DNA from 4 places in the Streptomyces sp. NPDC004721 genome. Region 4 is predicted to be linked to each of the others. Evidence: riboswitches for the same ligand, from Rfam matches in the RefSeq annotation. Region 4 holds a riboswitch; each other region holds the start of a gene.
What was found. A riboswitch is a leader RNA that binds a small molecule or an ion and turns the genes downstream of it on or off. The one in region 4 is predicted to bind cyclic di-AMP.

Region 1 (3,040 bases), on a different contig from region 4:
GCCGGCGTCATCGGCGGTGATGGGGCGGATCCGTGCGGTGCCGCCGTCGCGCAGCACCACGTCGGCCTCCCAGTGGGCGGGGTACTCGTGCCGGTCCGGCGAGGTCTGCATGGGCCCCAGCGTACGGCTCGCGTCCGACAGCGGCGCGAGGCAGTCTGTGGAGGACACACGTCGGACCGAGGCCGCGGTCCGACGCCACTCGGGGCGGCGCGCACCCCCGCTCCGGGCTCGCTTCACGTGTGGAAAACTGGTCTAGACAACCCTGATCACCCGAAGGGCAGCAACACATGGCTGAGCGCCGCGTCAACGTCGGCTGGGCCGAGGGCCTCCACGCCCGCCCCGCCTCCATCTTCGTCCGGGCCGCCACGGCCTCAGGCATCCCCGTGACGATCGCCAAGGCCGACGGGACGCCCGTCAACGCGGCCTCCATGCTGGCCGTGCTCGGCCTCGGCGCCGAGGGCGGCGAGGAGGTCGTCCTGGCCTCCGACGCCGACGGCGCGGACGCCGCGCTGGACCGGCTGGCCAAGCTGGTCGCCGAGGGGCTCGGGGAGCTTCCCGAGACCGTCTGACCGGCAGGACCGCTCCTGCGCCGAAGCCGTGCCGCCCGGACGGGGTGGCACGGCTTCGGCGTGCCCGGCGTGCCCCCGGAACACCGGAACACCGGAACACCGGAAGGGAACACGGCGGGGAACACCGGAAGCCCCGGCTCGGGAGCCGGGGCTTCGGGAGTGTCGCGTGACGCGCCGGGCGGTGTGCCGGCGCGGGAGGTCAGATGTTGAGGCCGTGCCGGCGGAGGTAGGCCACGGGGTCGACGTCGGAGCCGTAGTCCGGGGACGTACGAGCCTCGAAGTGCAGGTGCGGTCCGGTCACGTTGCCGGTCGCGCCGGACAGGCCGATCTGCTGGCCCGGGACGACCTGCTGGCCCACCGAGACCCCGATGGACGACAGGTGCCCGTACTGGGTGTACATGCCGTCGGCCATCCTGATCACGACCTGGTTGCCGTACGCCCCGCCCCAGCCGGTCTCGACGACGGTGCCGATGCCGACCGCGTGGACGGTGGTGCCGCTCGCGGCGTGGAAGTCGATGCCGGTGTGGGTGCCGGAGGACCACAGGGAGCCGCCGGTGCGGTAGCCGGTCGATATGTAGGAGCCGAGGATCGGCGTCACGAAGGCGTTGAGACGCTTGCGCTCGGCCTCGCGGGCGGCGCGCGCCTTGGCCTCGCGCTCCTTCGCGGCCCGCTCCGCGGCCTTCTTGCGCGCGGCCTCCTCGGCCTGCTTGCGCGCGGCGGCCCTGTGCTGGGCGAGGGCCTGGGCGTCGATCTTCTCGGCGACGCTGTCGCCGATGGTGACGACCGGAGTGAGGCCGGTGTCCTCGGCGGCGGGATCCTCCGCGGCGAGGGCCGGGGCGGCGAGGGTGCCGATGACGCCGGTGGTGGCCAGGGCCGCGACGCCCGCCGCGCGAGCGGTGGTGCGGTGCATCCGGCTCGGCCGGCGGTGCTTCCCGGCGGCGCGGGTGAACGCCATGGAGACGTGGGTCCTTTCCTTCCCTCTCGCCTACCGGGTTAGCTGACGGGTTCGGAGCAGGAAGGTCTCCTACGGCCCCCTCGCGGCGCGCGCGGGTGTCCGATTCACCCCAGGGACGGTGGGTCCCCGGCTCCCCTGGCTCGCGCCGTACGGGGACTCGGCGATGGCTGTCCGGTGCCGCGGACGCGGCGCACTGCCCGACGAACAGACGGACCGACGCTAAACGGGGCCGCTTTCAATTCCCAAACGGATCAGATGTTTTGTAGCGCATACCACAGGGCAGACAGGCAACCTCCCCCTCAATTCGGACATCGTGGGGCCCTGGTGGCGTTTCGCACCAGGGCCCCACGTGCGCGTGTGCCGTTCGCCGCGCGTGCGGCGGCGAGGGGGGTACCTCTACTCGGCCGCGACGACGATGACCCGGCCGACGCCCAGGGCCTCGACGGGCTCCTTGATCTGCGCCGCGTCACCGACGAGGACCGTCACCAGCCGGTCCACCGGGAACGCGTTGACGACGGCCGCGGTCGCCTCCACCGTGCCGGTCGCGGCGAGCTGTTGATAGAGCGTCGCCTGGTAGTCGTCGGGCAGGTGCTGCTCGACCTGGTCGGCGAGCGTGCCCGCCACGGCGGCGGCCGTCTCGTACTTCAGCGGCGCCACGCCGACGAGGTTCTGCACGGCGACGTCCCGCTCGGCGTCGGTGAGGCCCTCGGCGGCGAGCTTGCGCAGCACCGTGAACAGGTCGTCCAGGGCCGGGCCGGTGTTCGGGGTGTCGACCGAGCCGCTGATGGCGAGCATCGCGGCGCCCGACCCGTCGGGGGCCGACCGCAGCACCTGGCCGAACGCCCGCACCCCGTAGGTGTAGCCCTTCTCCTCGCGCAGGACGCGGTCCAGGCGGGAGGTGAGGGTGCCGCCGAGACAGTAGGTGCCGAGCACCTGGGCGGGCCACACGCGGTCGTGCCGGTCCGGGCCGATCCGGCCGATGAGCAGCTGTGTCTGCACGGCGCCGGGCCGGTCCACGATGACCACGCGGCCGGTGTCGTCGGCGGTCACCGGCGGCACGGGCCGCGGCTTGGCGGGCGAGCCGGTCCAGGCGCCCAAGGTCCGGCCCAGCAGCTCGTCGAGGTCGACGCCGGTGAGGTCGCCGACGACCACAGCGGTGGCCGTCGCCGGACGCACGTGCCGGTCGTAGAACGAGCGGACGGCCGCCGAGTCGATCGCGCCGACCGTGTCCTCGGTGCCCTGGCGCGGACGGGACATGCGCGAGCCGGCCGGGAAGAGCTCCTTGGACAGCTCCTTGGCGGCGCGGCGGGCCGGGTTGGCCAGCTCGTGCGGGATCTCGTCGAGCCGGTTGCGCACCAGGCGCTCGACCTCGGATTCGGCGAACGCGGGCGCCCTGAGGGCGTCGGACAGCAGGCCGAGCCCCTTGGCCAGGCGGGAGGCCGGGACCTCCAGGCTCAGCCGTACGCCGGGGTGGTCGGCGTGCGAGTCGAGGGTGGCGCCCGCGCGCTCCAGCTCG
Region 2 (3,040 bases), on a different contig from region 4:
CGCCGCTCCACGCCTACCCCATGACGGGCACGAAGATGACACATGTTCAACGGTGTGATCTTCACGTGATCTGTGCGGCATGAACTTGTGACAGGCGATCGTCAGCCGATACTTTCACCCATCAGCGTGGCGCCGAGTCCGCGGTCGCCACGCGGGTCACCGCTGTCGCACGAAAGGTCTCCGTATGCTCTCCGGGAACGGTCGTCACCGTCGGCCCCGTCAGGCTCCGGCCCTCCTCGTCGCCGCCGGAGTGGCCGGATCCGCCATCGCCATCCCGCTGATCGGCGCCGGCGGCGCCAGCGCGGCCGACGGCAACGCGTGGGACAAGGTGGCCAAGTGCGAGAGTGGCGGCGCCTGGAGCGCCAACACCGGCAACGGCTACTACGGCGGCCTTCAGCTGACGCAGGACGACTGGGAGAAGTACGGCGGCCTCGACTACGCGTCGAGCGCCGACCAGGCCAGCCGGTCCCAGCAGATAGCCGTGGCCAAGAAGCTGCTCGCCGACAAGGGCCCCGGTGCCTGGCCGACGTGCGGGCTGCTCTCCGGGCTCAACGAGAAGTCCGGGGCGGCGAAGGTCGACACCGGTGTGGGTAATTCGTCCGGATCCTCCAACTCGTCCGGAAAGTCCCTCACGGAGGACCTCGGTCTGTCCGACTCGTCACAAACATCGTCGAGCGACCCGTCCGGTTCGTCCGGTTCGTCGGACGCCGACCCGGGTCCGGCTGATTCCTCCGGCTCGCCGACCGCGTCCCCCACCACATCCTCTCCTTCGCCGTCCTCGCCCGCCAAGAAGGGCAACCCGGCCAATTCCGACACGTCTCCCGATGTCGCCGCAAGCAAGTCCCAGTCGCCCGACGCCTCGCCCTCGGTCACGCCGCAGCCGGGTGACATGGACAACTCGTGGCAGGTCGGCGGCACTTCGACCCTGGTCGACACCGGGGCGCTCGACGCCGGGGCGCTCGGCGGTGGGCGGCACCGCGGCGGCAGTGCCGCCGAGGACCCGGCCGACAGTCACGCGGCCGCGTCCTCCGGCCGCCACGCCTCCCGCGGTGGCGTCACGCGCGCCGTCGTCGCCGACTCCTACACCGTCCGCGCCGGCGACTCGCTCGAGTCCATCGCCGACTCCCTTGACCTCCAAGGCGGATGGGATGCGCTGTATGCGGCGAACAGGGGGGCGATCGGGTCCGACCCCAACCACATCTCTGCCGGTCAGACCCTGAATCTCCCTACCGAAACGCCCTAAAAGCAGCGGGAGTTCACGCCCCACTTCGCACTGAATGTCCCATTCGGTGAAAGTGTGGGATGACTCTCAGAAGTCCTGATCGTCTTTGGAATTCGGCGGAGCGCGTGCCTACGGTCGTGACCGCTCGTCACCGCGAGCCCCGGCTGCCGCAACGCCGAATCCTGCCAGCGGCCGTACGGGAACAGTCGTCGCGTCAAGCGCCGTGGGCAGGAGCGGGGGACCCAAGGTAAGTGCCGCGCCCGGCAGTTGACCGGAGCGGCTAGGGGTGGAGCCGTGCCTCACGCACGAGGCACGGCCGGGCAACTCAACCGGCCCGAACCCGACAGCTCACCTCGCAGGCGTCGGTGAGGGGATCCACCATGCTGTTCTCCAGCAAGGGCAAGCACCGTCGTACGTCCAAGGCCACCCGTGTCGTCGCGCTCGCCGGTGTCGCCGGCGCCGCCGTCGCCGCCCCGCTGATGGCGGTCGGCGACGCCTCCGCCGCCACCGCCTCCGAGTGGGACGCGGTCGCCCAGTGCGAGTCCGGCGGCAACTGGTCCATCAACACCGGCAACGGCTTCTACGGTGGCCTCCAGTTCACCAACTCCACCTGGGCCGGGTATGGCGGCACCGCCTACGCGTCGCGCGCCGACCTGGCCTCCAAGTCGCAGCAGATAGCCGTCGCCGAGAAGGTCCTCGCGGGCCAGGGCAAGGGCGCCTGGCCGGTCTGCGGCAAGGGCCTGTCCGGCGCCGCCTACACCGGCGGCGCCCCCGCGTCCTCGTCGTCTTCTTCTTCGTCTTCTCCGAGCGGCAGCTCCGCCAAGAGCACCACCACCCGCTCGACCGAGCAGCAGGCCGCCAACCGCTCCGCGACGCGTCCGGCCCCGAGCAAGACCGTCACCACGCCGACCGGCGAGAAGGTCAAGAAGGGCGACGGAGAGTACAAGGTGGTCTCCGGCGACACCCTCAGCTCCATCGCCGCCGAGCACGGCGTCCAGGGCGGCTGGAAGAAGCTGTTCGAGCTGAACAAGGACATCGTCGACAACGCCGACCTCATCTACCCGGGCCAGCAGCTCCACCTGAAGTAAGGGCCCGTCCCGCCCTCGGTGCTTTCCAGGGCTCCCCGCCCCGGCGCGTTCCCCCCTGCGCGCCGGGGCGGGGTTTTTTCGCCTCCCGCACGCCCGGCCGTTCCCGAACCTTCCCCTCTCCTTTGTTCCGAGCGGGAACAATAGGTACCGTCACTCTGTCCACGAGGCGGTCGGTCGGCCGGTCGCCGCCCCGGGACGGTTAGGCTCTAGTCGCAAGGCTCACGCCCCGCACTTCCAGCGTCACATCCCAGAAGGAGATGCTCGTGCCGTCCATCGACGTCGTCGTAGCCCGGGAAATCCTGGACTCCCGAGGCAACCCCACGGTCGAGGTCGAGGTCGGCCTCGACGACGGCAGCACCGGTCGTGCCGCCGTCCCCTCCGGCGCCTCCACCGGTGCCTTCGAGGCCATCGAGCTCCGTGACGGCGACCCCAACCGCTACCAGGGCAAGGGCGTCGAGAAGGCCGTCCTCGCCGTGATCGAGCAGATCGGCCCGGAGCTCGTCGGCTACGACGCCACCGAGCAGCGTCTGATCGACCAGGCCATGTTCGACCTGGACGCCACCGACAACAAGGGCTCGCTGGGCGCCAACGCCATCCTCGGCGTCTCCCTCGCCGTCGCCCACGCCGCCTCCGAGGCCTCGGACCTCCCCCTCTTCCGCTACCTCGGCGGTCCGAACGCGCACCTGCTGCCGGTGCCGATGATGAACATCCTGAACGGCGGCTCGCACGC
Region 3 (3,040 bases), on a different contig from region 4:
AGCGCCGGGTGCGCCCGCAGCGCCGCCAGCGCCTCCGCGTGCCGCGCGTCGTCGCTCAGGTCGGAGTCCAGCAGCTCGCACAGGGCGATGTCCTCGGCCAGCCCCAGCCGGGCCGCGCGCTCGCGCAGCCGCAGCACCGGCAGCGTGGCGATGCCCTCGCGCAGATCGGTGCCGGGCGTCTTGCCCGACTCGTGCGAGTCGGAGGCGATGTCCAGGACGTCGTCCGCCAGCTGGAAGGCGACGCCCAGGCGCTCGCCGTACTGCGTCAGCACGTCCACGACCGTCTCGTCGGCGCCGGACATCATCGCGCCGAACCGGCACGACACCGCCACCAGCGAGCCGGTCTTGCCGCCCAGCACGTCCAGGTAGTGGTCGACCGGGTCCCGGCCGTCCTGCGGACCCGCCGTCTCCAGGATCTGCCCGGTGACCAGCCGCTCGAACGCCACGGCCTGCACGCGCACGGCCTCCGGGCCGAGGTCGGCGAGGATCTGCGAGGCGCGGGCGAAGAGGAAGTCGCCGGTCAGGACCGCGACCGAGTTGCCCCAGCGGGTGTTGGCGCTGGCCACCCCGCGGCGCACGGCGGCCTCGTCCATCACGTCGTCGTGGTACAGCGTCGCCAGATGGGTCAGCTCCACCACCACGGCCGAGGGCACGATCCCCGGCGCGTACGGATCCCCGAACTGGGACGCGAGCATCACGAGCAGTGGCCGGAACCGCTTCCCGCCCGCCCTGACGAGGTGCTGGGCGGCGCCCGTGATGAACGGGACCTCGCTCTTGGTGGCTTCGAGCAGCCCTTCCTCGACAGCCGCCAATCCGGCCTGGACATCGGCTTCGAGAGCCTGGTCCCGCACGGTCAGCCCGAATGGCCCGACGACGGTCACGAGGGGTCTCCTGTCTGCTGGTGTCTGCTGGGGATTACACGGTTTGTCGATAGGTCGCTGCCCTCACTCAAGTCAGCGTATCCGGTCACGTTTCGATCACCGATATCGCCCACCTATACGGGCCAGGCCACTTCACCCGACGTGACCACCATCACGTGTCAGCCACACGGCCCACACACCGTCACGCATGAAGTCCGATTCACCCCTATTAGGGTTTCAATTCTCTTTAGTGGTAATTGCCCTTCGGCCGCCCGAGCCGTGACTTGGAACACACACCCCTCCGTCCGCACCATCTCTCGCACTCCTTCACATTCCCTTTACAGGCAGCCGAGTTGAACCTTGGCAGGTGCAAAGGATCAAGCACCACATACACCCCAGACCAAGGTCAAACAGGACGAGTGTGATTCCGGCACTTGTTCGGGACATGTGCTCTCGCATACGTTCCCGGCACCGACGGGCGGACGCCGAATCCTGCCGCCGCCCGTAATCCCAACGACCGAATGACCCATGGCAGGAGCGGGGGACCCAGGTAAGTTCGCCGGGCCGGGTGTCGTACGTACCGCGTACGCCGCACCGGAACGGCTTGGGGTGAAGCCGTGCCCTTCAGGGCGCGGCCGGGCACCTCCCAGCCCGAACCCGACAGCTCACCTCGCAGGCGACGGAGAGGAATTCCCCCATGCCTGCAAACGGTCAGCGCCGCTCTACCCGCACCGCCCGCCTCATCCGCACCCTCGCCGTCACCGGCACGGGCGCAGCCGTCCTCGCCGTGCCGCTGCTCGGCGCCACGACCGCGTCCGCGGCAACTCCGGCCACCGTCCGGACGGCCGCGAGCTTCGGTTACTCGAACAACCTCGACGGCTGGATCCGGGCCTCCCTGGCGGTCATGGCGGAGAAGGGCATCCCGGGCTCCTACAACGGGATCCACCGCAACATCATCCGCGAGTCCTCCGGCAACCCGCGCGCCATCAACCTCTGGGACTCCAACGCCAGGAAGGGCATCCCGTCCAAGGGTCTGCTCCAGGTCATCGACCCGACCTTCCGGGCTTACCACGTGAACGGCACGTCCTGGGACATCTACGACCCGATCGCCAACATCACGGCCGCCTGCAACTACGCGGCCAAGCGGTACGGCTCCATCGACAACGTCTTCGGCGCGTACTGACCGGACCGTAGCCGGACCACACACCGGCTAGCGCTGTGACCGGAAAGGTCTGCCGGAGCCGGTGAACCTTTCCGGTCGCAGCACTAGACAAAAAGTCGTTCGAGGACGACGGCGATGCCGTCGTCCTCGTTCGACATCGTGACCTCGTCGGCCACCGCCTTCAGCTCGGGGTGGGCGTTGGCCATGGCGACCCCCCGGGCGGCCCACTGGAACATCGGGATGTCGTTCGGCATGTCGCCGAAGGCGAGGGCGCTCTCGCGGCCCAGTCCCAGGTGTTCGGCGGCCAGCGCCAGCCCGGTCGCCTTGGTGATGCCGCACGGCTGGAGTTCGACGGTCCCGGGGCCCGACATGGTGACCGTGGCGAGGGAACCCACCGCGCCGCGGGCCGCCGCCGCCAGCTCGTCGTCGGACAGCGCCGGGTGACGCAGCAGCACCTTGCTGATGGGCGCGCGCCACAGGTCGTCGCGCCGTTCGACCCGTACGGCGGGCAGCGCCGGGTGCGGCATGAGATACCCCGGCTCGATGAGCGTGAGCCCCTCGACCCCGTCCTGGTCGACCGCGACGTGCACCTCCCCCACCTCGGCCTCGATCTTGCCGAGCGCGGTCTCGGCCTGCTCCCGGTCCAGGGTGACCGACCACAGCAGGCGGTCGCTGCCCGCGTCGTAGAGCTGGGCGCCCTGACCGCACACCGCGAGCCCCGTGGTGCCGAGGACGTCGAGCAGTTCCCGCACCCTCGGTGCCGGCCGTCCGGTCACCACGAGGTGCCGGGCACCGGCGGCCGCCGCCCCCGCGAGCGCGGCGAGGGACCGTTCGGACACGGTGTGGTCGCCGCGCAGCAGCGTTCCGTCCAGGTCAGTGGCGATGAGGGTATATGTGAGGGCGGCCATGATCAGAGAATACGGATGGCGCGGCCCGCCGACTCGACCGGAACCGGACGACCGCGACGGCCACCGGGCTCCCGGCTCCCTCTCCTGAACTCCCTTACCTGTGAGAGCTC
Region 4 (3,040 bases):
GAGACCGGTCCGCGTTCGTCAGGGGGTGATGCCCTTGCCGCGCAGCCACGCCAACGGGTCGATCCCGCTGGACTGGCCGCCCTGGTGGACCTCCAGGTGGAGGTGGGGCCCGGTGACGTTGCCGGTGGCGCCCACGCGGCCGATCACCTCGCCCGTGCTGACCTTCTGGCCGACGCTGACGCTGATCGACGACTGGTGGCAGTACCACAGCTCGGTGCCGTCCTCGAGGGTGAGGATCGTGCGGTAGCCGTAGGAGCCGGCCCAGCCGGCCTCGGTGATGGTGCCGGTGTGGATCGCCTTGAGCAGGGAGCCCGTGGGCGCCGCGAAGTCGAGGCCGGTGTGGTAGCCGGAGGACCACATGGAGCCGGCCTGGCCGAAGGTGGAGGTGAGCGTGTACGAGGAGGTGGGCAGCGCGTACTGCCTGGCCAGCTCGGCCAGCCGGGCCTCCTCGGCCTTCCTCGCGGCCTCCTCGGCCTTCCGCTTGGCCGCCTCCTCCGCCTTCTTCTTCTCCGCGGCGGCCTTGGCCTCGGCCGCCTCCCGCGCCTTCGCCGCCTCCTCGGCGGCCTTCTTGGCGGCGGCGGCCTCGGCGTCCGCCTGGGTCTTGGCCTCGATCTGGACCTGCTGCTGCTCGGCCTGCGCCATGATCCGGTTGCGCAGCACCTCGCCGGCGTCCGAGGTGCCGTCCTCGGCCTCGGCGGCGGTCACGCCGACGGCGCTGAGCGCGGTCGACGAGCCCGCGGGTGCGGTGTCGGAGGAGTCCTCGAACAGGGAGCCCACGGAGGGCAGGTCGGGCAGCGAGATGGACACCGGCGGCTTGCCGCTGTTGGCGCTCGCCATGCCGCCCGCGCCGACGGCGGCGATGACGCCGACACCGAGAACGGTGGAGCTGCGGGCGAGTCCGCCGCCGCGCTGCTTGGCGACGCGGTGCCGGCCGCGCACGGGACGGATGGACTCCGCGGTGGGGTTCCACTCCTCCCAGAGGCCCTCGTCGGCGCGGCGGCTGTCGTAACCGAAGGTCTCTCCGTGCTGCCGACTCGGCGCGAACGGGGCTTCCGGGGCAGGCGGGTTGGACGCCACGAAGGCGTACTCCTTTCCTTCCGTCTCGCCTACCGGGTTAGCTGACGGGTTCGGAGCGGGAAGGTCTCCTACGCGCGTAAACAAGCCGTACGTACACGGCGGTTACGCTCGATTCACCCCAAGTTGGTGGTTCCCCGGTTCCCTTGCGGGATTCGGCGTGCGCGCACGGAGCCGACTCTTGTGACGGCTGGGACGACCGTGTTGCGTTATCGAACGTTAATAGACTCGGGGCCCGGATTCCAAGCCGTTCGGCTTGATCATTAAACCTTCCGGCCCGACCTTACGGTCCATGACCACCGAAAACCGGGCGAGTTGACCGCATCTCGGGGAGAGCCATGTGTCCGCGAAACACTCAGGGCCGGAATCCATTGATCGGATTCCGGCCCTGAGCCTTCAGTAGCGGGGACAGGATTTGAACCTGCGACCTCTGGGTTATGAGCCCAGCGAGCTACCGAGCTGCTCCACCCCGCGTCGTTGTGACACCAGTGTATGTCATCCGGAGGACTGCTCGCACCCACCCCACCTGCCACTGCTCGCCCCACGGTTCCCGGCCGTGCGACGAGGCCCCGCTCAGCCGAGCAGATGCCGGTTCGGTTCCTTGGCCCGCTCCTCGAACTCCGGCACCACGACGACGTCCGCGCCACCGGCCGCCAGCACCCCGGTCCCGTCGGCGTCCTCAACGAACGTGTCCGGCTCCCGCCACGCGGTCACCACCCGTCGCACCCCGGCGTCCAGAATCAGCCGGGCGCACGGACGCGGCCGGGAGGCGCGGCGGGCGCACGGCTCCAGACTGCTGTACACCGTGGCGTCCGGCAGCCGCGGATCCGCCGGGCCGACCTTGGCCAGCGCCGCCTCCTCCGCGTGCACGACCGGGTCGCCGCCCTCCCGCGAGTACCCGCGGGCGAGTTCGGTCCCGTCGGCGGCGACCACCACGGCGCCCACGCTGAACGCGGTCCGGGACGGCGGGCACTGGGCCGCCAGTTCGCAGGCGAGCCGGAGCCAGTGCCGGTCCGCGGGCACGGCGCGGCCGGCGGTGCCGGGAGCGGTGGGCTCGTAGCGCACGAGGACGACGTCCTCGATGGTCCGCGTCTCCACCAGCCGCAGCCGCCCGCCCTGGTAGGTCCCGGGTCCGAACAGCCGGGGCGCGTCCGCGTCCCCCACGAACACGGGGGCGAGCACGAGCTGCACCTCGTCCGCGAGCTGCTGCTGGAGCAGCTGCGTGTGGACGGTCCCGCCGCCCTCGACCATGAGCCGGCGCACCCCGCGTACGTCGTGCAGGTGCTCGAGCAGCCGGGGCCAGCCGAGTTCGGCGCCCAGCGGCACCACGTCGGCGGCCAGGCCCGTACGCCGCAGCCGCAGCGCGCCCTCGTCGGTCGTGTAGAGGACCTTCTCGCCGCCGGTGTGCCAGAAGGGCGCCCCGGGGTCCAGCTCGCCGGAGGCGCTGACCGCGACCTTCAACGGGTACTCCGGCTTCCCGGCGGCGCGGCGTGCGGCCCGCCGCTGCGGCGAGTTCACCAGCAGCCGCGGGTTGTCGGCCCGCAGAGTGCCGGCGCCGATCAGGATCGCGTCGGCCGACGCCCGTACCTCGTCGACCCGGTCGAAGTCGGCGGGGCTGGAGAGCAGCAGGCGCTCGGGACCGGTGTCGTCCAGGTAGCCGTCGAGCGAGACGGCGGCGGACAGCAGGACGTACGGGTGGGGCATCGACGCCCTCTCTCTCGGCTCCGGCGGACTGGCTCCCAGTGTGACCGACCCCGCCGATCGCGAGCGGGGCCCCACCGTGGCGGAGCCGCGCACGCGACGCGGGCGGGCGCCCGCCGGTCGGTGAGGGTCAGTGACCGAGGTGGATGCGGAACCGCAGGCGGCAGATGACGGCGTCGGTGTCGCGGCGGACGGCGCGGTCCAGGACGGCACCGCGCTGGTTCTGCAGAAGCCGCTGCCAGGGCCTGGGCAGGTGCATCTCCGG

Region 1: another riboswitch for cyclic di-AMP. It lies ahead of ACWEK3_RS26815 (M23 family metallopeptidase); the one in region 4 lies ahead of ACWEK3_RS28710 (M23 family metallopeptidase).
Region 2: another riboswitch for cyclic di-AMP. It lies ahead of ACWEK3_RS16315 (transglycosylase family protein); the one in region 4 lies ahead of ACWEK3_RS28710 (M23 family metallopeptidase).
Region 3: another riboswitch for cyclic di-AMP. It lies ahead of ACWEK3_RS06205 (transglycosylase SLT domain-containing protein); the one in region 4 lies ahead of ACWEK3_RS28710 (M23 family metallopeptidase).

Annotation. Positions count from the first base shown of each region.
Region 1 is NZ_JBSGBZ010000032.1:44,854-47,893, forward strand. It holds gene ACWEK3_RS26805 (bifunctional acetate--CoA ligase family protein/GNAT family N-acetyltransferase) at 1-111, opposite strand, end outside; gene ACWEK3_RS26810 (HPr family phosphocarrier protein) at 288-569, shown strand; gene ACWEK3_RS26815 (M23 family metallopeptidase) at 769-1,524, opposite strand; cyclic di-AMP (ydaO/yuaA leader) riboswitch at 1,537-1,697, opposite strand; gene ACWEK3_RS26820 (M16 family metallopeptidase) at 1,921-3,040, opposite strand, start outside.
Region 2 is NZ_JBSGBZ010000015.1:92,497-95,536, forward strand. It holds gene ACWEK3_RS16310 (transglycosylase family protein) at 185-1,243, shown strand; cyclic di-AMP (ydaO/yuaA leader) riboswitch at 1,432-1,599, shown strand; gene ACWEK3_RS16315 (transglycosylase family protein) at 1,603-2,310, shown strand; gene eno (phosphopyruvate hydratase) at 2,568-3,040, shown strand, end outside.
Region 3 is NZ_JBSGBZ010000005.1:148,762-151,801, reverse strand. It holds gene ACWEK3_RS06210 (polyprenyl synthetase family protein) at 1-881, opposite strand, end outside; cyclic di-AMP (ydaO/yuaA leader) riboswitch at 1,366-1,552, shown strand; gene ACWEK3_RS06205 (transglycosylase SLT domain-containing protein) at 1,558-2,043, shown strand; gene ACWEK3_RS06200 (HAD family hydrolase) at 2,127-2,930, opposite strand.
Region 4 is NZ_JBSGBZ010000037.1:58,652-61,691, reverse strand. It holds gene ACWEK3_RS28710 (M23 family metallopeptidase) at 19-1,077, opposite strand; cyclic di-AMP (ydaO/yuaA leader) riboswitch at 1,089-1,245, opposite strand; tRNA gene ACWEK3_RS28705 (tRNA-Met) at 1,475-1,548, opposite strand; gene ACWEK3_RS28700 (dihydrofolate reductase family protein) at 1,648-2,778, opposite strand; gene ACWEK3_RS28695 (APC family permease) at 2,906-3,040, opposite strand, start outside.